3 regions of the Thermoanaerobacterium sp. RBIITD genome follow, and region 2 is predicted to be linked to each of the others. Evidence: predicted binding sites of a transcription regulator. Region 2 holds the regulator's gene; each other region holds the start of a gene.

Region 1 (7,745 bases), 930 kb from region 2:
TTATTTTTTCAATAATCACAGAACCTTCAACACCAGCATTTGAAGCAATCTGTCTTACTGGTTCTTCAAGAGCTCTTAATACTATTTGAGCACCTGTCTTAAAATCGCCTTCTAATGAATCAACAACTTTTTGAACATCAGGTATGACGTCGAGTAATGCAGTACCGCCACCCGGTACAATACCTTCTTCAACAGCTGCTCTTGTTGCTGAAAGTGCATCTTCTATTCTATGTTTCTTTTCTTTTAACTCCGTTTCTGTTGCAGCACCAGCTTGAATTACCGCAACGCCACCTGAAAGCTTTGCAAGTCTTTCTTGTAATTTTTCTCTATCATAATCAGATGTCGTCTCTTCTATTTGAACTTTAATCTGATTTACTCTATTCTTAATGTCAGCGGAATTACCAGCACCGTCGACAATAGTTGTATTTTCTTTTGTAACTTTAACCTGTCTTGCACGTCCAAGCATCTCAATCTTTGTTTCTTTAAGGTCAAATCCGAGTTCTTCTGAGATTACCTGTCCACCTGTAAGAATAGCTATATCTTGTAACATCTCTTTACGTCTGTCGCCAAAGCCAGGTGCTTTTACTGCAACACATGTAAATGTACCTCTTAATTTATTCACAACAAGCGTTGCAAGTGCTTCACCTTCGACATCATCTGCTATAATAAGAAGTTTTTTACCTTGTTGTACAACTTGTTCAAGCAATGGCAGTAAATCTTGGATATTTGATAATTTTTTATCTGTAATAAGTATTACTGGATCATCAAGAACTGCTTCCATTTTTTCTGTATCTGTTACCATATATGGTGATACATAACCTCTGTCGAACTGCATACCTTCAACAACATCAAGGGTTGTTCCCATTGTCTTTGACTCTTCTACTGTTATAACTCCGTCTTTTCCTACTTTCTCCATTGCTTCAGCAATCAAATTGCCTATTTCTTCATCAGCAGCAGAAATTGAAGCAACATGTGCTATTGAATCTTTTCCTTCAACTTGTTTAGATATCCTTTTTAGGCCTTCAACAGCCGCATCAACAGCCTTTGCCATGCCGCGTCTTAGAAGCATTGGATTTGCACCAGCAGCTAGGTTCCTTAATCCTTCTAAAACCATAGCTTGTGCTAATACTGTAGCTGTTGTAGTACCATCACCAGCAACATCATTTGTCTTTGTAGCAACTTCTTTTAAAAGTTGTGCACCTTGATTTTCAAATGGATCTTCTAATTCCACTTCTCTTGCAATTGTTACACCATCATTTGTAATCGTAGGTGAACCATATTTTTTATCAAGAACTACATTACGACCTCTTGGTCCTAATGTCACTTTGACTGTATTCGCAACTGCATTGACACCTCTTTCAAGGGCCCTTCTTGCTTCTTCACCGTATTTTATCTGTTTTGCCATCTTTTTCTACCTCCTTATTCTACTATTGCTAATATATCGCTCTGCCTCAAGAGCAAATATTCCTGTCCATCTAATTTAACCTCTGTACCAGCATACTTAGAGAATATAACCTTATCTCCAACTTTTACTTCCAGCTCGACCTTTTTACCATCTATGTATTCTCCCGAGCCGACTGCAAGAACTTCTCCTTGTTGAGGCTTCTCCTTTGCGGTACCTGGTAATACAATTCCGCCTTTTGTAACTTCTTCAGCCTCTGTAGCTTTTACGACAACTCTGTCACCAAGTGGTTTTAATCTCATAATATCCCTCCTCAATTGTTGTTAGCACTCGTTAATTGTGAGTGCTAATTATTACACTTTTATATTAGTTTAATTGTAAGAACATAGCAAATCTTATTTTGCTTCATTTTTACTTATTTTGAGCAATTATTTAAGATTTTATCCATATATCTTTTAATTATACCGTTAATTTATGATTTACGTAAAAAAATGCAGGTTTTAATTTCCTGCATCTAAATCATCATTTTTAATTGTCTTCTCGTCATTTTTTTCTTTATCTACATTATTATTTGTTCCTTGTTGCTTTAAATAATTTATCATATTATACATAAACTGCTGTTGCTCTTTTGTAAGCATTGATTTTAGGTTATCCACAACAGCAGATTGTTGTGGTGATAAACCTAAAGGAATGTTATTGGCTTCAACGTCATTATTTTGGCTATTATCTATTGTATTATCTTTATTATTTATCCCTATTTCTTTTTCATCATCTTTATTAGTTCCTTTTTTGTTTTCATCATCTGCAGTATTTGACGGTGTGTTTATACGCTCTAAATTGTCTTTTCCTTTAATTAATTCTTTTTTTGATGTCAATGTTGCCATGTTATTTTTATCTGTTTCTTTGTTTATATTCTGTTGTTCATTTTTATCTTTATTATTCTTAGAGTTCATTATGTTTTCTGCTTTGTTCAATGCCTCAACAAGCTTTATGTTCTTTATTATCTTCTCTGCCATGTCCTGTTTATCATCTGGTATTATGGGTTTCACTGCTTCAAATATATCCAGAATTTTATCTATCATATTATTCTTATTATTTTCGTTATCATATTTTTTCATTTTTTCATTTAGATTTTGTATTCCTTCATGGAGTTTTATAAATTTATCTATTATTACCTGTTTATCTTCCTTCATATATGGTTTTACGGCTTTTAAGATTCCAATTTGGTCAAAATTGTCGTCCTCTTGGGTATCTGCATCTTGGTTTTGAAATTCGACTAATTGCCTATGACATTCTACGATCTCTGCTATTTTTGTAAATATATCTATGTAGTACTGTTCCTTTCTGTTTACATATGGTTTAACACTTCCCATAAAATTTTTTCCTTTTTCGATTATCTGAAAAATGTCAAACTTATTCTCGTTTTCGTCATTTTCTCCTTTATCTGAAGTTCCCTCACCTTTTTTCTCTTCGTTTTGATTCTTGCCATAGTTTTCATCATCTTCTTTTCCTTTATCAAGTAATTTTTTATTTTCTATGCTTAGTTCATCAAATAACTGGAATCTTACAAAAAAGATTATGAAAAGTTCGATTATCAGTATCTTTATAAGCTTTTCCTTATTCAAAATAAAACCCCCTGCTTTTAAAATTAACTTCATTTTAATATATGTATGGGACAGGTTTATTATCACCTGCCCCCATAAATTTTGCTAATACCCTATACAGTTCTGGTCGCGTTTATTAAAGAAAGGTTATATTATTTGTCTACTACAAATATTCCCGGTATAAACAGGAAAATGATGATTATTATTATTATAATCCATATCCAGGATCCGCCACACCAAGCTCCACCTTTTCCTTCTGGCATATTAAAACCCTCCTTTATTATTTGGCCTCATCGACCTAATACATTATACGTATTTTAATTAATTGTGTTACTCAAAATTCATCGTTACTAAAGACCATAAAAATCTTCTTGCTTTTTTACGTGGTTTATCTTGTTGTAAAGCGACTAATAGTACGAAGAAAAACAGCAAATCTTCGAACTCAAATTTAACATCCATTATGACCGTAAGGATGACAAAGAAAAACATCAGGGAATTACCTGTAATAGTCATAAAATCAGCTCCAATATTTTATTTTAATTCAGTATATTCATGAGCTTAATGTATTGATATTTGATTATTTTTAATATATAGTTATGACTATTTTTATTGAATAATAAAATGGTCCTACCAAAAGATAGGACCATTTTATTTATTTGACCTGATTTAGGAATAATCCCATTCCGCCATCCATGACTATTACAAGTAATACGAAGAAGAATAGCAATGTTTCCATTGACCAGTTGCCGCCAAAACAACCGCTGCCCATTAATACAACGAGTATTAAGAAGAAGAACAGCAAATTGCTTTCACCAAATACTGAACTTGTACCTGCCATAATGATCCTCCTTTTTATTATTTAAAGATTTCAAGCCTTTGGCTCTTCAACTATAAAACCTGGTACAAATAAGAAGATTATTAGTATTATTATAATGATCCAAATCCAACTGCCACACCATGCTGCACCTTTTTCTGTGGGCATATTAATATCCCCCTTTCGCATAATTTTATGTCAGGTCTTTTTTGACCTAATACATAATATGAAGTCAATAATATTTGTGACACTTTATTATTTTAAAAACTAACAAAAAATTATATTATACATATTCTGATATAAGAAAGGAGGTTTTAACTCATGGATATTTTTACTGCGTTATTATTTTCAGGTGCACTTAAAAATCTCTACTCAAAAGGAAAAATAGATACTCGATTATTAAAAAAAGCAACTATTTATAGAAGTGAATGTATAAGTGCAATTATTTACTCAAAAATGCCATACGAATTACTTAAGAAAAGTTTGGAAAACATAGGAGGATCTATAAAATATGAGTTACCCATCATAAATGGCTGGGCTGTAAACATACCTTGTAATAAACTCAATAATATCGCTTTAAACCGCGGTATCAAATTTATTGCAGAAGACTCAACAGTTAAAATGCAATTAAATATTGCAACACAAGAGATAAAATCCCATGAAGTGAACAGCCAAGGTTATACTGGAAAGGGTATTACAATCGCTTTTCTTGATACGGGAATATATCCCCATCCAGATTTTAGAAAACCAAATGACAGAATAATAGCCTTTCATGATATCGTAAATGGTAAAAAGAATCCTTATGATGATAATGGTCATGGCACACATGTTGCAGGTGATGCGGCCGGAAATGGATATACATCAGGTGGTAAATATAAAGGCGTTGCACCCGAAGCAAATATAGTCTCTGTTAAAGTATTAGATTCAAAAGGAAGCGGTTCATCTTCGGATATTTTAACAGGAATGCAGTGGATTTTGGATAATAAGGAAAAATATAATATAAGAATAGTTTCGTTATCAATCGGTGAAACTCCAACACTTCCTCCTTTTCTAGATCCACTTGTAAAAGGTGTTGAGAAACTGTGGAAACATTGTCTTGTCGTTACTGTCGCAGCAGGTAATTCAGGTCCAGCTATAAATTCAATAACATCGCCAGGTACAAGTAGAAATGTTATAACAGTAGGTGCCGTTGATGATAAGCGAACCATCGATGTCAGTGATGATGCGATAGCAAATTTTTCTGGAAGAGGATCAGCTTTTTTATATAAACCCGATGTCGTAGCACCTGGTGTGAAAATAGTTTCAACAGCATCAGGCAACGTACCAGTTGGTGCGGATGACAAGATCTTGCTGAACAGCGCATACAGAACTGCATCTGGTACATCAATGGCAACCCCTATTGTCGCTGGTGCAGCTGCACTTCTTCTTGAGAAAAATCCAAACCTCACAAATTATCAGATAAAAAATATTCTTAAATCAACATCTATTAATGTAGATCACTACAGTTATTATTCACAAGGATATGGTATGATAAATATAGAAGAAGCCTTAAAAAAAGTTTGAGGGCTTAAAAGCCCTCATTTACTTTTTGATGTACATCATTATTTAATTAAATATTATCAGGTTCTGGCTCTTTTACATCTACATCCAAAATATTCGGTACCGGAAGCCCCTTTATTAAATTTGCTGTTGCAGCAGGTATAAAAGTATATGTGAGTGCTGCATATATAGCGTATAGATATTGTAGATTAGAAAAACCAAGCAATGTCAATATAGCAAATATTGCAAGACCAAAAAAGGCTTCTTTAGAAATACCTTGCGGTGGTGGGAATATCATATGAGGAATATTCTCCTGTGGCTCTGACAGTGTTATAGATTTAGCAGAATAAATTCCATATATAGCAGGGAAAAATGAAACAACATCAGATGCCGCTACAAGTGCATTAAGTGCTACGGCTGATACTTTAGTATCATTCACAAGTATTATAAGAAACAGAAATAAAATAAACTTCGCTATAAATATTGGCTGTATATCACCGTCAGTTTCTCTTAACAATGTTGCAAATGCTTCAATAAGCCTCTCAATATCTATTTCTCCTTTATAACCTTTTATATCAGCCAATTAAAACACCTCATTCCCTGATAAAAGTAACCTTAAATCATTATATTCAATTCAGGAAATGTGTGTGAGAATATACTTTATGCCAGCATTGCCCTGTCATCTACAAATTCACTACCGTTCACTTCATTAAACATTCTCAGAAGTTTTTGCACAGTCATATTTTTCTTTTCTTCCTTTAAATCAAGTACAATTTTCCCTTGATGCATCATTATTAGCCTATTTCCGAATTCTAAAGCATGTTCTAAGTTATGTGTAACCATTAATGTTGTAAGCTTATTTTCCTCAATAATTTTATTTGTAAGGTCATTTATTATATTAGCTGTTCTTGGGTCGAGGGCCGCCGTATGTTCATCGAGAAGTAAAAGTTTCGGTTTTGCTAATGTCGCCATCAAAAGTGTAAGTGCTTGTCTTTGACCACCTGATAAAAGCCCAACTTTTGTTTTAAGCCTATTTTCAAGTCCTAATCCAAGTTGTGCTAATTTATCTCTAAATAAATCCCTGTTTCTCTTATTAAGTCCCATTTTTAGACTCAAGCCGTAACATTTTGAATATGCAATAGATAAATTTTCCTCAATTGTCATAGATGGTGCAGTTCCTAGCAATGGGTTTTGAAAGACACGTCCAATAAAATTTGATCTTTTAAATTCCGGATATGATGTCACATCTAAATTATCTAATGTTATAGTTCCACTATCAACTGGAAATACTCCGGCAATCAAATTTAGAAGCGTAGACTTTCCTGCTCCATTGCTGCCCACTATTGTTATAAAGTCCCCATTATTAACCTCTAAATTGAGATTTTTGAATATTTGATTTTCATTTGGAGTATTTTTATAAAATGCCTTACATACATTATTAAGCTTCAACATGTTATCAACTCCTTATTAATTTGAGCTTAATACGGTTTTTTTAAGCCCTGGTAGTGATAGAGCTATAACAACAAGTATAGCAGTTAATAATTTTAAGTCAGTTGGATCAAATCCAATTGAAAGCGCTACAGCAATAGCACCTCTATAAATTATTGAACCTACTACTGCAGAGATTATAGCCCACAATATATTTCTTTCTCTGAATAACGCATCACCAATTATAACTGATGCAAGCCCTGCTACAATGGTTCCGATACCCATACCTGCATCTGCAAATCCTTGGCTTTGTGAAACAAGTGAGCCCGATAATGCAACAAATGCATTTGATATTATAAGTCCTAAGGTAATTGTCGTATTAGTATTTATTCCCATACTCCTTATCATCTGCTGATTGTTTCCAGTAGCTCTAAGTGCAAAGCCTACACCTGTTTGTAGAAAATAATTTGTTAATATTATTAATAAAATTATAAGAAGACCAAAAAATATTATATACTTATAATTATTTGCAAATCCTACATAATCAAAAACTGTTTTATCACTAAGAAGTGAAATATTTGACTTACCCATTATTCTTAAATTTATAGAATAAAGGGCAGTCATTGTTAGAATACCTGCCAAAAGCTCTGTTATTTTTAACTTAGTATTTAAAAAACCTGTAATAAAACCAGCAATACCACCAGCAATTAAAGCAACAAAAATAGCTATAATCGGATTTACACCACTTGTAATGAGTTTTGCTGTGACAGCAGCTCCTAATGGAAAACTACCTTCAACTGTTAAATCTGCAAAATTAATTACTTTAAATGATATATAGACACCAAGTGCCATTATTCCGTAGACAAGCCCTTGTTCTAATGTTGAAATGGCAAAAGACATATAATAACCTCCATTTAATTTCTATTTAATGACATCCTGTGCTTTCTTCATTACAGAA
Region 2 (7,745 bases):
GATAATGGTGTAACATCTAGTAATAGGACGTCTTTTACTTCACCGCCAAGAACACCACCTTGTATTGCAGCACCAATTGCAACACATTCATCAGGGTTAATTCCTTTATGTGGTTCTTTTCCCATTATCCTTTTCACAGTCTCTTGTACAAATGGAACTCTTGTAGATCCACCAACTAAAAGTACCTTATCAATATCTGATGGTTTCAACTTAGCATCACTTAAAGCACGGTTTACAGGTTCTACAGTTGACTCAACGAGATCTGTTATAAGCTCTTCAAACTTTGCCCTTGTAAGGTTAACATCTATATGTTTTGGGCCTGTGGCATCTGCTGTTATAAATGGTAAATTTATGTTGGCAGTTGTCGCCGAAGAAAGCTCGATTTTTGCTTTTTCAGCTGCATCCTTAAGCCTCTGCATCGCCATTTTATCATTTCTCAAATCAATTCCATATTCTTTTTTGAAATTATCTGCAAGCCAATCCATTATTCTCTGGTCAAAGTCATCACCACCAAGGTGGTTATTTCCGCTTGTTGCAAGAACCTCAAATACTCCATCACCTATTTCAAGTATTGATACATCAAATGTACCACCACCAAGGTCATATACCATTATTTTTTGATTGCCTTGTTTATCGAGGCCGTACGCCAAAGATGCTGCAGTTGGTTCATTTATAATTCTTTTAACATCAAGTCCCGCAATTCTTCCGGCATCCTTTGTTGCCTGTCTTTGGCTATCATTAAAATACGCTGGTACTGTTATAACGGCTTCAGTTACCTTTTCTCCAAGATATGCTTCTGCATCTGCTTTTAATTTCTGTAAGATCATTGCAGAAATCTCTTGTGGAGTGTAACTTTTGCCATCAATCGTTACACGATAATCTGATCCCATATGTCTTTTTATTGACATAACAGTCTTTTCAGGGTTTGTAATAGCTTGTCTTTTTGCTACTTGACCTACTAATCTTTCACCATCCTTTGTAAATGCAACAACAGATGGCGTTGTACGAGCACCTTCAGAGTTTGGAATAACTGTAGGTTGCCCACCTTCCATAACTGCAACACATGAAAAAGTTGTTCCAAGATCAATACCAATAATTTTTCCCATAATCTTTTCCTCCTATTATAGTAACTTTATTTTGCTACTTTAACCATACTTGGTCTTATTACTTTATTATTAAATGTATATCCTTTTTGCAAAACTTCAATGATTTCATTTTCTTTTTTGCCTTCAACTTCCTCTTGCATTACTGCATGATGCTTATATGGATCAAAAATTTGGCCCAAGGCATCTATTTCCTTGACACCTGTCTTTTCTAACACATCCTTGAATTGCCTGTATATAAGCTCAACACCCTCTTTAAAAGATGTGCTATCACTTGCTTGGCTTGCTAGTGCTCTTTCGAAATTATCAATCACAGGAAGTATTTGAGTTAGCACCTTTTCCTTGCCATATTCTACGAGATCACCCTTTTCTTTTTCTGTTCTCTTCCGGTAATTTTCAAATTCCGCTTTAAGCCTTTGTGCGAGTGCCAAGTATTCATTGGCCTCTTCCTCTTTTCGTTTAAGGATTTTCTTCAATTCTTCAATTTCTCCTTCACTTATGCTATTTTCTTTTTCTTCCTCTTTTTTTAAATCTTTTTCTTCGTTTTGCTTATCAAAATCTCTTTGTTTGTCATCTTCTTCAGCGTCATTAATTATTATATTTGATATATTTTCATCTTGCACAGGTGTATTTGTACTTAAATCTTCTTCATTATTTTCTTGCTTTATTGTATCTTTCTCGTTTTCCACAGATTTCACCTCTTATCATCTTTATATATATATGATAATACTCTTGATAGTTCCTTAGACATAGTATTTATCTCATTAATCAATTTCTTATAATTCATCCTAGTAGGTCCTATAATGCCGAAAGTACCAACAGTCTCACCATTTATCTTATACGTGGATTTTATAATGCTAAGATCTTTCATTTCTTCAAACTTATTTTCGCTGCCTATTGTTACATCAATCAAATCATCATCAGGCTCCAAAATTGTATTCATTATTTCTTTATTTTCAATAAGGTCAAAAAACATCCTAGCTTTTATAAGGTCTCTGTACTCAGGGAAATTTAATATATTGGAAGTTCCCTCAGAATACAATTCGGTTTCGTCCATTTGCTTAAGTCCATTTATTATTGTTTCTGTAATTTCATCTATGATGCTTTTTGCATTACCCGATTCCCTTTTAATCTCATTCTTTAAATCATTATTTACTTCTTTTTCACGTTTGCCGGTAACCTTATTATTTATAAGGTTATTTAAAAACTCAAAAAGACTACCATCTATATTTTCTTTTAAATTGATAAGATAATTCTTGATTATACCGGACTCTGTTATGACAAGAAGTATGATTTTATTAGAATCCACAGGCATAATCTGTACTCTTTTTATAGTGTTTTCGTTGATCTTTGGCATTTTCACAACAATAGTATGATTTGTCATGTTTGATAAAATTCGCGCATACTTTTTAACTATTTCATCAATTTCCGCAAACATTTCATTAAAAATATTAAATTTATTATTATATCTTTCATTCAAATAATGCTCTATTATATTATTAACGTAAAATCTATATCCTTTATCAGATGGTACTCTTCCTGCTGATGTATGTGGCTGTTCAAGATAGCCCATTTCTTCTAAATCAGCCATTTCGTTTCTTATAGTAGCAGGACTTATACCAAGATTATAGCGCTTTGCAATAGTCCTCGATCCAATTGGTTCTGCCGTCAAAATATAGTCATTAATAATCGCCTCTAAAATTTTTCTCTTCCTATCATCTAACGGCATATTCACCACCCCAAATTCTATTATTAGCACTCTTATTAAGAGAGTGCTAATTCACGATTTAAAAATACCACTATTGTGGATATTTGTCAATACTTTTAAAGTAAAAAATCCTCAAATACATTATTAGAAATGTCTATACCCTTTTGAGTTAAATGTATGGTATCCCCTTCTCTTTCTAAAAGATTTAATTCAATATTTTTTTCTATTGAATCTTTATATACAGTAAACATGCTTTTTCCAAATCTCATAATAAAGTCTTTATCACATACACCTTTCATCATTCTAAGACCTAAAAACATAAATTCTGCCATTTTGTCTTTTATATCAAGTGCATCTATATCATCAAATGCAAAGCCATCTTTATTTATCATTTCAATGTATGTTTTAATATCTTTTACATTTCCTTTACGCATATCACCTATATATGAATATGCACCGGGACCAAAACCGATATAGTGTAAAGCCTTCCAATACAATATATTATGTCTACATTCATAACCCGGTAAAGAATAATTTGATATTTCATAATGGGTATAGCCATTTTGCTTTAAAAAACTTATCGCATAGTGAAAAAGCATCATTTCATATTCATCATCATGTAACATTATTTTTTTACTTTTAAAAAGTCTATAAAACAGGGTGCCTTCTTCAAGAATTAACCCATAGCAAGAAATATGAGTAGGTTTTAATTCTATTGTATTTAATAATGTCTCTTTCCAATCATCAAATGTCTGCTCTGGAAGAGCATACATGAGATCTATATTTATATTATCAAAGTATTCCTCTGTAAGTTTATAATTATCAATGAATTCATTAATTGTATGCAATCTCCCAATTTTCTTTAGTAAATTGTCTTGCCATGCCTGAAGTCCTATACTTACCCTATTTATATGACATCTTCTATATATTTTAAGCTTATTTTCATCTATTAATCCCGGATTTAATTCAATTGATATTTCAGCATCTTTGCTAATGTTATAATATTTATATACCACATTTAATATTTCCTCTATATACTCTGGAGGAAGTATGTTGGGTGTACCTCCTCCTATGTATATTGAAGAAAATGGTCCCCTTAAAGAATCTTTTCTATTTTCTATTTCCCTTATTATAGTTTCTTTATATATTTCAAAAATCTTGTCTTGGCCGGCATATGAATTAAAATCGCAATAGTAACATTTCTTTTTACAAAATGGTATATGAATATATATTCCCGAACTAACCATTGTCATCATCGAGCTTTAATATTGACATAAATGCCTCTTGAGGTATTTCAACCTTGCCAATCTGCCTCATACGCTTTTTACCTTCTTTTTGCTTTTCTAAGAGCTTCTTTTTCCTCGTTATATCGCCACCATAGCATTTCGCAAGGACGTTCTTTCTTAAAGCTTTTACAGTTTCCCTCGCTATTATCTTAGAACCTATGGCTGCCTGAATGGGAATTTCAAAAAGGTGCCTTGGTATGCTTTCTTTTAATTTCTCTGTCATCTTTCTTGCTCTTTCATATGCTTTATCCTTATGAACTATCATTGAAAGAGCATCAACCATTTCACCATTTATAAGTATATCAAGTTTTACTAGGTCTGATGCTTTATACCCTTTAAGCTCATAATCCAATGAAGCATATCCCTTTGTTCTTGATTTAAGCGCATCAAAAAAGTCGTATATAATTTCATTTAATGGCATGTCATATTTTATCAAAACCCTCGTAGGTTCAAGATAATCCATACCTTTATATATGCCTCTTCTATCTTGGCATAATTCCATAATTGGTCCAACATAGTCAGTCGGAGACATAATCGTAGCATCGATTATCGGTTCTTCTATATGATCAATTTCAGTTTGTTCAGGCAAATTAGCAGGATTGTCAAGTTCTAATATTTCACCATTTGTCTTATATACTTTGTATATAACGCCAGGTGCTGTTGTAACAAGATTTAAATTATACTCTCTTTCAAGCCTTTCCTGCACTATATCCATATGCAATAAACCTAAGAAACCACATCTAAACCCAAAGCCAAGGGCTGCCGATGTATCCGGTTCAAAAGTAAGTGATGCATCATTTAATTGCAGTTTTAAAAGTGCATCCTTCAAGTTCTCATAATCTTCACCTTCTGCAGGATATATTCCGCAATAAACCATTGGTGTAACCTTTTTATATCCAGGTAATGGTTCTGATGCAGGATTTTCGGCATTCGTAATTGTATCGCCAACCCTTGTATCACTTACATTTTTTATACTAGCAGCTATATATCCTACATCACCTGCATTGAGAATATCAACAGAACTTAAATTTGGTCTAAAGATACCAACTTCTGTTACCTCAAATTCTTTACCTGACGACATCATTTTTATTTTGTCGCCTTGTTTTACAGAACCGTCAAATATCCTTACAAAGCTAATTGCACCTTTATAATTATCATAATATGAATCGAATATCAATGCCTTAAGTGGCATATCCGGATCACCTGAGGGTTCCGGTATCTTTTTTACTATGGCTTCAAGGACATCATCAATTCCTATTCCCTCTTTTGCCGACGTAAGTATTGCTTCTTCTGTATCAATGCCTATAACATCTTCAATTTCTTTCTTAACAAAATCAGGATCCGCTGATGGAAGGTCTATTTTATTTATCACAGGAACTATTTCTAAGTCATGTTCTAACGCAAGATATACATTTGCTAATGTCTGTGCCTCTATACCCTGTGTAGCATCAACAACAAGCAATGCCCCTTCACATGCAGCAATACTTCTTGATACTTCATAAGTAAAATCGACATGCCCAGGTGTATCGATAAGGTTTAATTCATACTCTTGGCCATTTTTAGCTTTATATATTAGCCTCACAGGCTGAAGTTTAATAGTTATTCCTCTCTCACGCTCAAGGTCCATACTATCAAGAACCTGTTCTTCCATCTCTCTTTCAGTCAATACTCCAGTCTTCTCAATTAATCTATCTGCTAATGTTGATTTACCATGGTCAATATGTGCAATAATGCAAAAATTTCTTATGTTCTTCTTTTTACCCTTCGACATTTCAAACCTCCTCTTTAACATAATATTATTATAACATAAAGAAATCAGTTATAAAGGGATTTGAAAATATCAAAGACGCCTTTTAATGATACATACTTCTCTTCACCAAAAACAGTAAAATAAATGATATTTCTTTTATAACTCATTTTAAAAAGCGTTTGTTTTACTTCACCTGTACTTAACGTATTAAATGCAAAATTTACGGCAAATAAGCATGATATAATAAATATGATATAGGCAAAAATACATATGTATAAAAGTCTTCTTCTATTAAGTTTTTTTCTTTTTTTTTCTACTCTGCTCAAGTTTTTATTTTCCTCCTAAGGCTATCATATATAAAGTCGATCTCATTTAACATTTTTTCCCGTGAAAAATTATTTATAACATATTCTTTGCCTTTTAGAGAAAATTCTTTCCTCATTCTTTCATCGCTTGCAAGTTTTTTTATAGCAACAGCTAATTCTTGTGGTTTACCTGGCTTAACAATTAACCCATTTACATTATTCTTTATAATTTCAGGTATTCCCCCAACATCTGTTGCAATAACTGGTTTTTCTAAAAACATTGCTTCAGCAACAGAAAGCCCAAAACCTTCACTATATGATGGCAAAACAAAAATGTCTATGTTTCTTAAAAAGTCTGGTATGTCATCCCTATATCCCAAAAATTCTATATTATCAAGTTTCATATCTTTTATCATGCTTTTTAAATCTTCAAGATATGGTCCGTCACCCGCTATGAAAACAAAAAGATTAATTTCATTTTTAATTAATGCCAATGCATTTATTAGGTCTTGAACTCCTTTTGATGGTATAAGTCTTGATATACATCCAATTATCAAAGTATTAGAATCGATATTGTATTCTTTCCTTAAATCCAATGATGGATTGCCTTTGTATGAAGATATATCTACACAGTTATATATGGTTTTTATTTTATTCGGGTTTACGGCCTCAACCCCTTCTATTTCATTTTTTAAAGCATTAGAAACTGTAATAATTTTAGATGTTCGTTTATTTAAGTATCTATTTAAAAACAGGTAGATATTTTTTTTCAATAAATTCATATTATAATAATCAGGAAAATTATGTATTGTAATTACTATTTTTAAATTCAGTCCAATACATGCTATTCTACCTACAAGAGACGCTTTTGAACCGTGAAAATGAATTATTTCTGGTTTAAATTCTTTTATAATTTCCCTTAATTTTATGATTGACTTTAGGTCCTTCGAAGGGTTCAATCCATCGCAAATATCGATGTCAAATACCTTAATTCCATTTTCTTTTAAATTATTTACAGTATTAACATCAAAATTACATCCTACTGCTACTTCATACTTATTTTTATCAAGGTTATTTAATATTGATAATAAATGCTTTTTCATGCCGCCCTCCGCTCTTCTTATTATATGCATTACTTTAATCTTCTCCATTTTAAATCATCCTTTTTCCTCATTATCATGTTCTAATTCATCAATAATAAAGTGTACAATCATAGGTCCAGTATAAACCATCATTGTTGCGGCAGCAACAACACCAGAGTCGTTAAAAACAAGTGCAAATATGCTTCCTATTATTGTTGAGAAAAAACAAATATATACATATTTATGGTTTTTTAAAAAGTTTTTCATAACACCGATTGGTTTATAAAACAACACAAAAAGGACAATTATAAGCGTTATTAGTACTTTACTCCATATAGAATACCTAAATAATTTCATGTTCATACTTAGCTTTCGTGCAAAAATTTTAAATAACGGATTTAAGCCATATCCTTTTATTAAATTAAAAGTCTGTCCTATATGTGTTTGTTGAGATACAGGCCTTAGTGAATCGATATAAAATAAAATCAAAATCAATGCAAAAATACCAATT
Region 3 (7,745 bases), 1.5 Mb from region 2:
ATACTAGAATGTAATATCTAGCTGTAGCGCAATTGAAGTAAATGAAAAATATTATGTATATTATGGTGGTGACGATACTCATATTGGAGTTGCAGTAATAGAAAAAGATAAAATATCGTTTTAAGGAGCGGATATTTTGATAAAGCTAAAAAGATTGAGCGATCAACCTATACTGAAACCAATAAAGGAGCATGAATGGGAAAGAAAAGCAGTATTCAATTGCTCTGCAATATATGATAATGGATTATTTCATCTTATCTACAGGGCTACAGATTTAGGGCCACACATGAAGTATGGAAGATATATTTCAAGGCTTGGTTATGCTGTCAGCAAAGATGGTATCAATTTTATGAGGCTTGATAAACCGGTTTTAAGCAATGACGTTGAACAAGAATTGAGAGGATGCGAAGACCCAAGAATTGTAAAGATAGACGATACCTACTATATGATGTATACGGGTTTTGGCGATAGGACAAAAGACGATTATAGGATATGCTTAGCTACATCAAAAAATTTAATTAATTGGGAAAGGAAAGGTGTTGTCCTCGATGAGCCAAATAAAGATGCAACACTATTTCCTGAGAAGATTCATGGTAATTATGTAATGTTTCATAGAAGATATCCTGATATTTGGATAGCCTTTTCTAATGATTTAAAAAACTGGTATGGTCACAAACCTGTTATTAAGCCTATTAAAGGCACATGGGAAAGCGCGAGAGTTGGTGTAGCAGGGCCGCCGATAAAGGTAAAAGATGGTTGGTTTTTAATCTACCACGCTGCAGACGACAATAATGTTTATAGGCTAGGAGCGGCATTACTCGATACGAATGATCCTTCTAAAGTCTTAGCGAGGCAGAAAGAGCCGATTTTAGAGCCTGAATTAGAATGGGAAAAGAATGGCTATATATCAAATGTTGTATTTAGTTGCGGCAATGCCATAAAAGACGATAATATATATGTTTACTATGGTGGTGCAGATACTGTAATAGGTGTTGCAGTGTTGAATATAAATGATATTAAGTTTGATTAATTTTAAAACCAATAGATCATATAATGGTCTATTTATTATCTTTTTTCTACTTATTAATAAAACATTTTCATAAAAATAATACTTCTTGACATAAGGAATAATATGGATTATAATAAGAGTGTTAGCAGCCATTAACATAGAGTGCTAATATCAGCGGAAAATGCAATACTATCATATTTTTCACATGGTTTAACATTCTACAATAAACTAACAATATACTAACGACAAATTTTTTAATAAAATAAAAAACTTAATAAAGGAGGAGTTCGAATGAAAGCTTTATTGCTAGCAGGGGGATTAGGTACCAGGCTAAGGCCATTAACGAATCATCTTCCAAAACCTATGGTACCCATAATGGGGAGACCTCTATTAGAGTCTACAATTTTGAATCTAAAACGTCATGGAATATGCGAGGTCGTAATAAGCACGTGCTACAAATCAAATTATATTAAAAATTATTTCGGCAATGGTGAAAATCTTGGCATAAAAATAGACTATATAGAAGAAGATATACCGCTTGGTACAGGTGGTGCAATAAAAAATGCCGAAAGATTTTTTGACGACACTTTCGTTGTCCTTAATTCAGATATTGTAAGCGACTTAAATATAAAAGAGCTCGTAAATTATCATAAGGCAAAAAAGGCTTTAGCAACTATTGCTATGACAGAAGTAAAAGATCCATCACAATATGGGGTTATTGAGTTTGATGACGATGGATATATAAAGGCATTTAAAGAGAAACCTAAGCCATATGAAACAACATCTAAATGGATAAATGCTGGAATTTATGTGTTTGAGCCAAAGCTATTAGATGAAATACCCAAAGATTCGGTTGTATCAATTGAGAGGGAAACATATCCTAAAATACTATCTAAAGGTTATTATATGGCAGCATATAAGTATGATGGATACTGGATAGATATAGGAACTATTGAAAAATATAAAAAGGTTCACAATGATATCTTTAAAGGTAATTGTAAATTTGTAAACCCGAAAATAGATTTTATTAAAAACAAAAATATAAATATCAATCCTTCTGTTAAGATAATTGGGCCTGTTTACATAGGCCGTAACGTTAAAATAGGAACAAAGGCACAAATAGGACCATATTCTGTTATCGGAGACAATTCACAAATAGGTTGCAACAGCATAATTAGACATAGTGTGTTGTGGGATAATGTAAAAATAAATAAAGGTGTTAATTTGATAAATGCAGTTGTGGCTTCAAATAGCATAATTGAAAGTATGCGGAAAATTGTAGATACAGTTTATACAAATAATATTGATGACTATGCTGTAAGTTGATAGGAGTGATAAATATGAAAACAAATAAAAAAATAAATATTGCATTTTTAAGCACATATCCACCAAGAGAATGTGGAATTGCTACATTTACACAGGATCTAATAAATGAGCTTAAGAAAATTAAAATTATCAATGCACCACACGTGATTGCTATAAGTGATCAAGAATACAAATATGATAATGATGTAATATTTGAACTTCAACAAAATGATAGGGATAGTTATATAAAATTGGCAGATAAATTAAATAAATCAAATATAGATTTGCTTGTTATAGAACATGAATACGGAATATATGGTGGTGAATGGGGTGAATATATTTTAGATTTAATAAAATATTTAAAAATCCCATATGTAGTTACACTTCACACGGTATTGTCGAATCCCTTAGATAAGCAAAAGTACATCTTGAAGGAATTATGTCAGAGAAGCCTTAGAATTATAACAATGGCGAAAAATACAATTCCACTATTAAATGAAATATATAATGTAGATGATAAAAAAATAGATGTTTTACCACATGGCGTTCCTAATATACCAGTAATTTCAAAAGAAAGTCTGAAAAGAAAATACGGATATGATGGGAAATATATAATAAGTACATTTGGACTTATTAGTCCAGGAAAGGGATTAGAATACGCTATAGAAGCAATTGCGAAAGTAAAGAATGAATATCCTAATATATTGTATTTAATACTTGGTCAGACACATCCAAATATCATAAAGCTCCATGGTGAAGAATATAGAAATAAACTCATAAGTATTATAAATAGGCTTAATTTAAGCGACAATGTAAAATTTATAAATAAATATTTAACAAAAAGGGAGATTGTAGAATATTTAAAGCTATCTGATATATATATGACTCCGTATCTTGGCAAAGAACAAGCTGTAAGTGGTACATTAGCATATGCTGCAGGCCTCGGAAAACTCATAATATCAACACCATATAAATATGCAGAAGAAGTTCTAAGCGATGGCAAAGGGCTATTGGCAGAATTTCGTGATTCTGATTCACTTGCAAAATGCATAGAATTTGTAATAAATAATCCTGATAAGAAGAGGATAATGGAGGAAAAGATAAAGATTTATGGTGAAACAATGATGTGGAATAATGTTGCACTTGAATATGTAGAAATGTTCTTTAGAACTTTAGAAGAAGTAAATTCGGACGAAAGGGCGGTATAACATATTCATTTATGTCAGGGGGAATCATATGGCAACTAATAAGCTTTTTCAATATATTTTTACTCTTACAGATGATACTGGTATAATGCAGCACTCAATTGGTTCTATACCTGATCCAAACCATGGATATACAACAGATGATAATTCAAGAGCTATAATTGCAGCGACAATGTTGTATGAGAAGTATAAAGATGAGAAATATTTAAAACTTATAATAAAATATGTATCGTTTCTCTTATATGCACAATCTAATAATGGATATTTTAGAAATTTTATGAACTATAATAGAACATTCAAAGACGAATCAATTTCCGAGGACTGCTTTGGAAGATGCTTATGGGCAGCAAGCTATTTATTAAAAGCTGCGATACCGGATAACATAAAAACTGCAGCAATATTGATGATCGATAGAGCATTAAAGAATATTAATGATTTGTGTTACATAAGGGGAAAAGCATATACCCTTATTGGCCTATATTATATTTATAAATATGGTACAATATGGAATAAGGAACAAGTATTAAAGTATATTAATAAATTGGTTAACGATATTTTAAATGAGTATGAAATTCATTCAAGCAGCGATTGGAAATGGTATGAAGATATTATTTCATATGATAATGGAATCATTCCATTATCATTATTAAAATCTTATTCTATTATAGAAAATAGAAAAATACTTGATGTTGCTATTGAAAGTTTGGACTTTTTAGATTCCATATGTTTTAGGCATGGATATTTTAAAGCTATAGGCTGTAATGGATGGTATAAAAAAGGCCATGAAGTCGCAGAATATGATGAGCAACCTGTAGAGGCATATGGTATGGCTTTAATGTATTTAGAAGCGTACAAAATAATAAATAACGAAAAATACAAAAAAAGAGCGATAGATTGTAATGAATGGTATTACGGTAAAAATTCCAAAGGGATTAGCTTGTATGACGACATAAGTGGTGGATGCTATGATGCAATAACAAAAAATGGTGTAAATTTAAATCAAGGTGCCGAAAGCATCACCTCAATAATAATTTCACATTGTGTGACAATATGAGAGAATTCAAGACGCATTAATAAACAATTTTTTTCAATAAATCTATTTCATCATCATTTAATTCTCTCCATTCACCAGTTTTTAAATTTTTATCGAGATAAAGGCTGCCCATAGAAAGTCTTTTTAGATATATAACTTTATCTCCTAATGTTTCAAACATTCTCTTCACCTGATGATATTTACCTTCTTTTATATATACATAAACTTTCGATGTACCACCAGATGATAGTATTTCAAGTTTTGCGGGAAGTGTTTTATAGCCATCATCGAGGACTATACCTTCATTAAATGTCTGCATGTCATCTTCATCTACATAACCAGATACTTCAGCATAATATTTTTTAAAAACATCCTTTTTGGGTGATAATAATCTATGTGCGAGTTGCCCATCGTTAGTAAGAAGGAGAAGTCCTTCAGTATCCTTATCAAGCCTTCCGACGGGGAAAACTTTACGAGCTTTTAATTCTTCTGATAATAAATCAATGACTGTCTTTTCAACCGGGTCATATGTAGCGCTTACAACACCCTTTGGCTTGTTCAACATTATATAAATGTACTCTTTATAAACGATCGGTTTATCTTCAAATAAAATTTTATCAATATCAGTATCAACAATTAATCCAGAATCATTTATTATATTGCCGTTTACTGATACAAGATTATTCTTTATTAAATTTTTGACTTCCTTCCTAGTGCCAATACCAATATTTGATAAGAGTTTATCTATCCTCATTTTTGACATATAAAATTTACTCCTTTATAGTTTATTTTACGTAATTTATAAAATAAATTTTCTACTAAACCATTATAACTCAGATAACAGCGAATACAAGGTATAAGAATGACTCTTTAATCCTGTATATAAATATTAAATTAATGTATTTTATATATTAAGGATCCTTTTAACAGAATAAAAAAATATTTATTATTTTAATAAGATATTAATAAGAAAACGTAAAATTTTGAAAACTTATGGTCTGTTAACGATTTTATAATTGCAGATAAATCAAATGTACATGACAGATTTTTAAAATCTATTGAAGACTACTTGTAGACAATAAATATAAGTTTTAAAATATTTTAATATTCTGAACTGTATACAGTATATTGACTACAAAGAACATAGTGGTTATAATTTAATCATAGTATAAATTATAGGAGGAGTTCTATATGAATAAAGCTTGGAACGGATTTAAAGAAGGCAACTGGCAAAAAAACATAGATGTCCGCGATTTTATACAAAAGAATTATACGTTATATGAAGGCGATGAAAGTTTTTTAGAAGGACCAACAGAAAAGACAATGAAGCTATGGAATAAAGTTCTTAATTTAATGAAGGAAGAGCTAAATAAAGGTGTACTTGATGTTGATACAAAGATAGTATCTTCTATAACATCTCATAAAGCAGGATATATTGATAGGGAACTTGAAGAGATCGTGGGTCTTCAGACAGATGCACCGCTTAAAAGAGCAATTATGCCGTACGGCGGTATAAGGATGGTCAAAAGCTCTTGTGAAGCATACGGATATAAGGTAGATCCAGAAGTAGACGAAATATTTACGAACTATAGAAAGACACACAATGAAGGTGTTTTTGATGCATATACACCTGAAATAAGGGCTGCAAGGCATGCAGGCATAATAACAGGACTTCCAGATGCATATGGACGTGGAAGAATTATAGGAGACTACAGAAGAGTTGCTTTATACGGCATAGATAGACTTATTGAAGAAAAAGAGAAAGAGAAGCTTGAACTAGATTATGATGAATTTGATGAGGCGACGATTAAGCTAAGAGAAGAGCTATCAGAGCAGATTAAGGCTTTAAATGAAATGAAAGAAATGGCGAAGATGTATGGCTATGATATATCAAAGCCTGCAGAAAACGCAAAAGAGGCTATACAATGGACATATTTCGGTTATCTTGCTGCAGTTAAAGAACAAAATGGTGCGGCTATGTCACTTGGTAGAGTATCAACATTCCTTGACATATATATTGAAAGAGACTTGCAGGAGGGTAAATTAACAGAAAAAGAAGCACAGGAATTAATGGATCATTTTGTTATGAAATTGAGAATGGTGAGATTTTTAAGGACACCAGAATATAATGAGCTATTTAGTGGTGACCCTGTATGGGTTACTGAGTCAATAGGCGGCATCGGTGTTGATGGAAGACCATTAGTAACGAAAAACTCTTTTAGGATACTCAATACACTATATAACCTCGGACCTGCACCAGAGCCAAATCTGACAGTTTTGTGGTCAGAGAATCTACCTGAAAACTTTAAAAAGTTCTGTGCTAAAGTGTCAATAGATACTAGTTCCATACAATATGAAAGTGACGATCTCATGAGACCAATATATGGCGATGATTATAGCATTGCATGCTGTGTATCTGCAATGAAGACCGGTAAACAAATGCAGTTCTTTGGTGCTCGTGCAAATCTTGCAAAGGCATTATTATACGCTATAAATGGAGGGATTGATGAAAGATATAAAACACAAGTCGCACCCAAATTTAAGCCTGTCACATCAGAATATCTTGATTACGATGAGGTAATGGCAGCATATGATAATATGCTTGAATGGCTTGCAAAAGTATATGTAAAGACGATGAATATCATCCATTATATGCATGACAAATACGCATATGAAAGGTCTCTCATGGCATTACATGACAGAGACATTGTAAGGACAATGGCATTTGGAATAGCTGGTTTATCAGTTGCGGCAGATTCACTAAGTGCAATAAAGTATGCTAAAGTTAGAACCATAAGAGATGAAAATGGCATTGCAGTTGATTATGAAGTAGAAGGAGATTTCCCGAAGTATGGGAATGATGATGATAGAGTTGATTCGATAGCAGTGGATATTGTAGAAAGGTTTATGAATAAACTTAGGAAGCATAAGACATATAGAAATTCAATACCGACTTTATCAGTACTAACAATTACATCAAATGTCGTGTATGGCAAAAAGACAGGTTCCACACCAGACGGAAGGAAAGCTGGTGAGCCATTTGCACCGGGTGCGAATCCAATGCATGGAAGAGATACCAAAGGTGCTATAGCTTCAATGAATTCCGTTGCAAAGATACCATATGACAGTTCTCTTGACGGAATATCATATACATTTTCGATTGTTCCAAATGCTCTTGGTAAAGAAGATGACG

The links. Region 2 encodes HrcA, which represses chaperone genes, less so after heat shock. Its sites were predicted from a motif close to ATTAGCACTCANNNNNNNTGAGTGCTAAT; they were not measured.
Region 1: groES (co-chaperone GroES) is a predicted target of HrcA. The motif match lies at 1,725-1,753, and genes of this name have one in related genera.
Region 3: CPG45_RS06935 (nucleotidyltransferase family protein) is a predicted target of HrcA. The motif match lies at 1,151-1,179, and genes of this name have one in related genera.

Annotation. Positions count from the first base shown of each region.
Region 1 covers NZ_LT906662.1:552,073-559,817, forward strand. Annotated here, with positions in the region: gene groL (chaperonin GroEL) at 1-1,405, opposite strand, end outside; gene groES (co-chaperone GroES) at 1,420-1,704, opposite strand; gene CPG45_RS02680 (hypothetical protein) at 1,903-3,027, opposite strand; gene CPG45_RS02690 (hypothetical protein) at 3,659-3,844, opposite strand; gene CPG45_RS02695 (S8 family peptidase) at 4,142-5,383, shown strand; gene CPG45_RS02700 (hypothetical protein) at 5,430-5,942, opposite strand; gene CPG45_RS02705 (ABC transporter ATP-binding protein) at 6,020-6,811, opposite strand; gene CPG45_RS02710 (ABC transporter permease) at 6,827-7,687, opposite strand; gene CPG45_RS02715 (ABC transporter substrate-binding protein) at 7,709-7,745, opposite strand, start outside.
Region 2 covers NZ_LT906662.1:3,029,218-3,036,962, reverse strand. Annotated here, with positions in the region: gene dnaK (molecular chaperone DnaK) at 1-1,106, opposite strand, end outside; gene grpE (nucleotide exchange factor GrpE) at 1,133-1,726, opposite strand; gene hrcA (heat-inducible transcriptional repressor HrcA) at 1,798-2,832, opposite strand; gene hemW (radical SAM family heme chaperone HemW) at 2,928-4,058, opposite strand; gene lepA (translation elongation factor 4) at 4,051-5,868, opposite strand; gene CPG45_RS14700 (hypothetical protein) at 5,913-6,173, opposite strand; gene CPG45_RS14695 (glycosyltransferase family 4 protein) at 6,170-7,303, opposite strand; gene CPG45_RS14690 (LTA synthase family protein) at 7,310-7,745, opposite strand, start outside.
Region 3 covers NZ_LT906662.1:1,488,682-1,496,426, forward strand. Annotated here, with positions in the region: gene CPG45_RS06925 (hypothetical protein) at 14-124, shown strand; gene CPG45_RS06930 (1,2-beta-oligomannan phosphorylase) at 137-1,030, shown strand; gene CPG45_RS06935 (nucleotidyltransferase family protein) at 1,301-2,335, shown strand; gene CPG45_RS06940 (glycosyltransferase family 4 protein) at 2,350-3,522, shown strand; gene CPG45_RS06945 (glycoside hydrolase family protein) at 3,551-4,573, shown strand; gene CPG45_RS06950 (pseudouridine synthase) at 4,590-5,315, opposite strand; gene pflB (formate C-acetyltransferase) at 5,744-7,745, shown strand, end outside.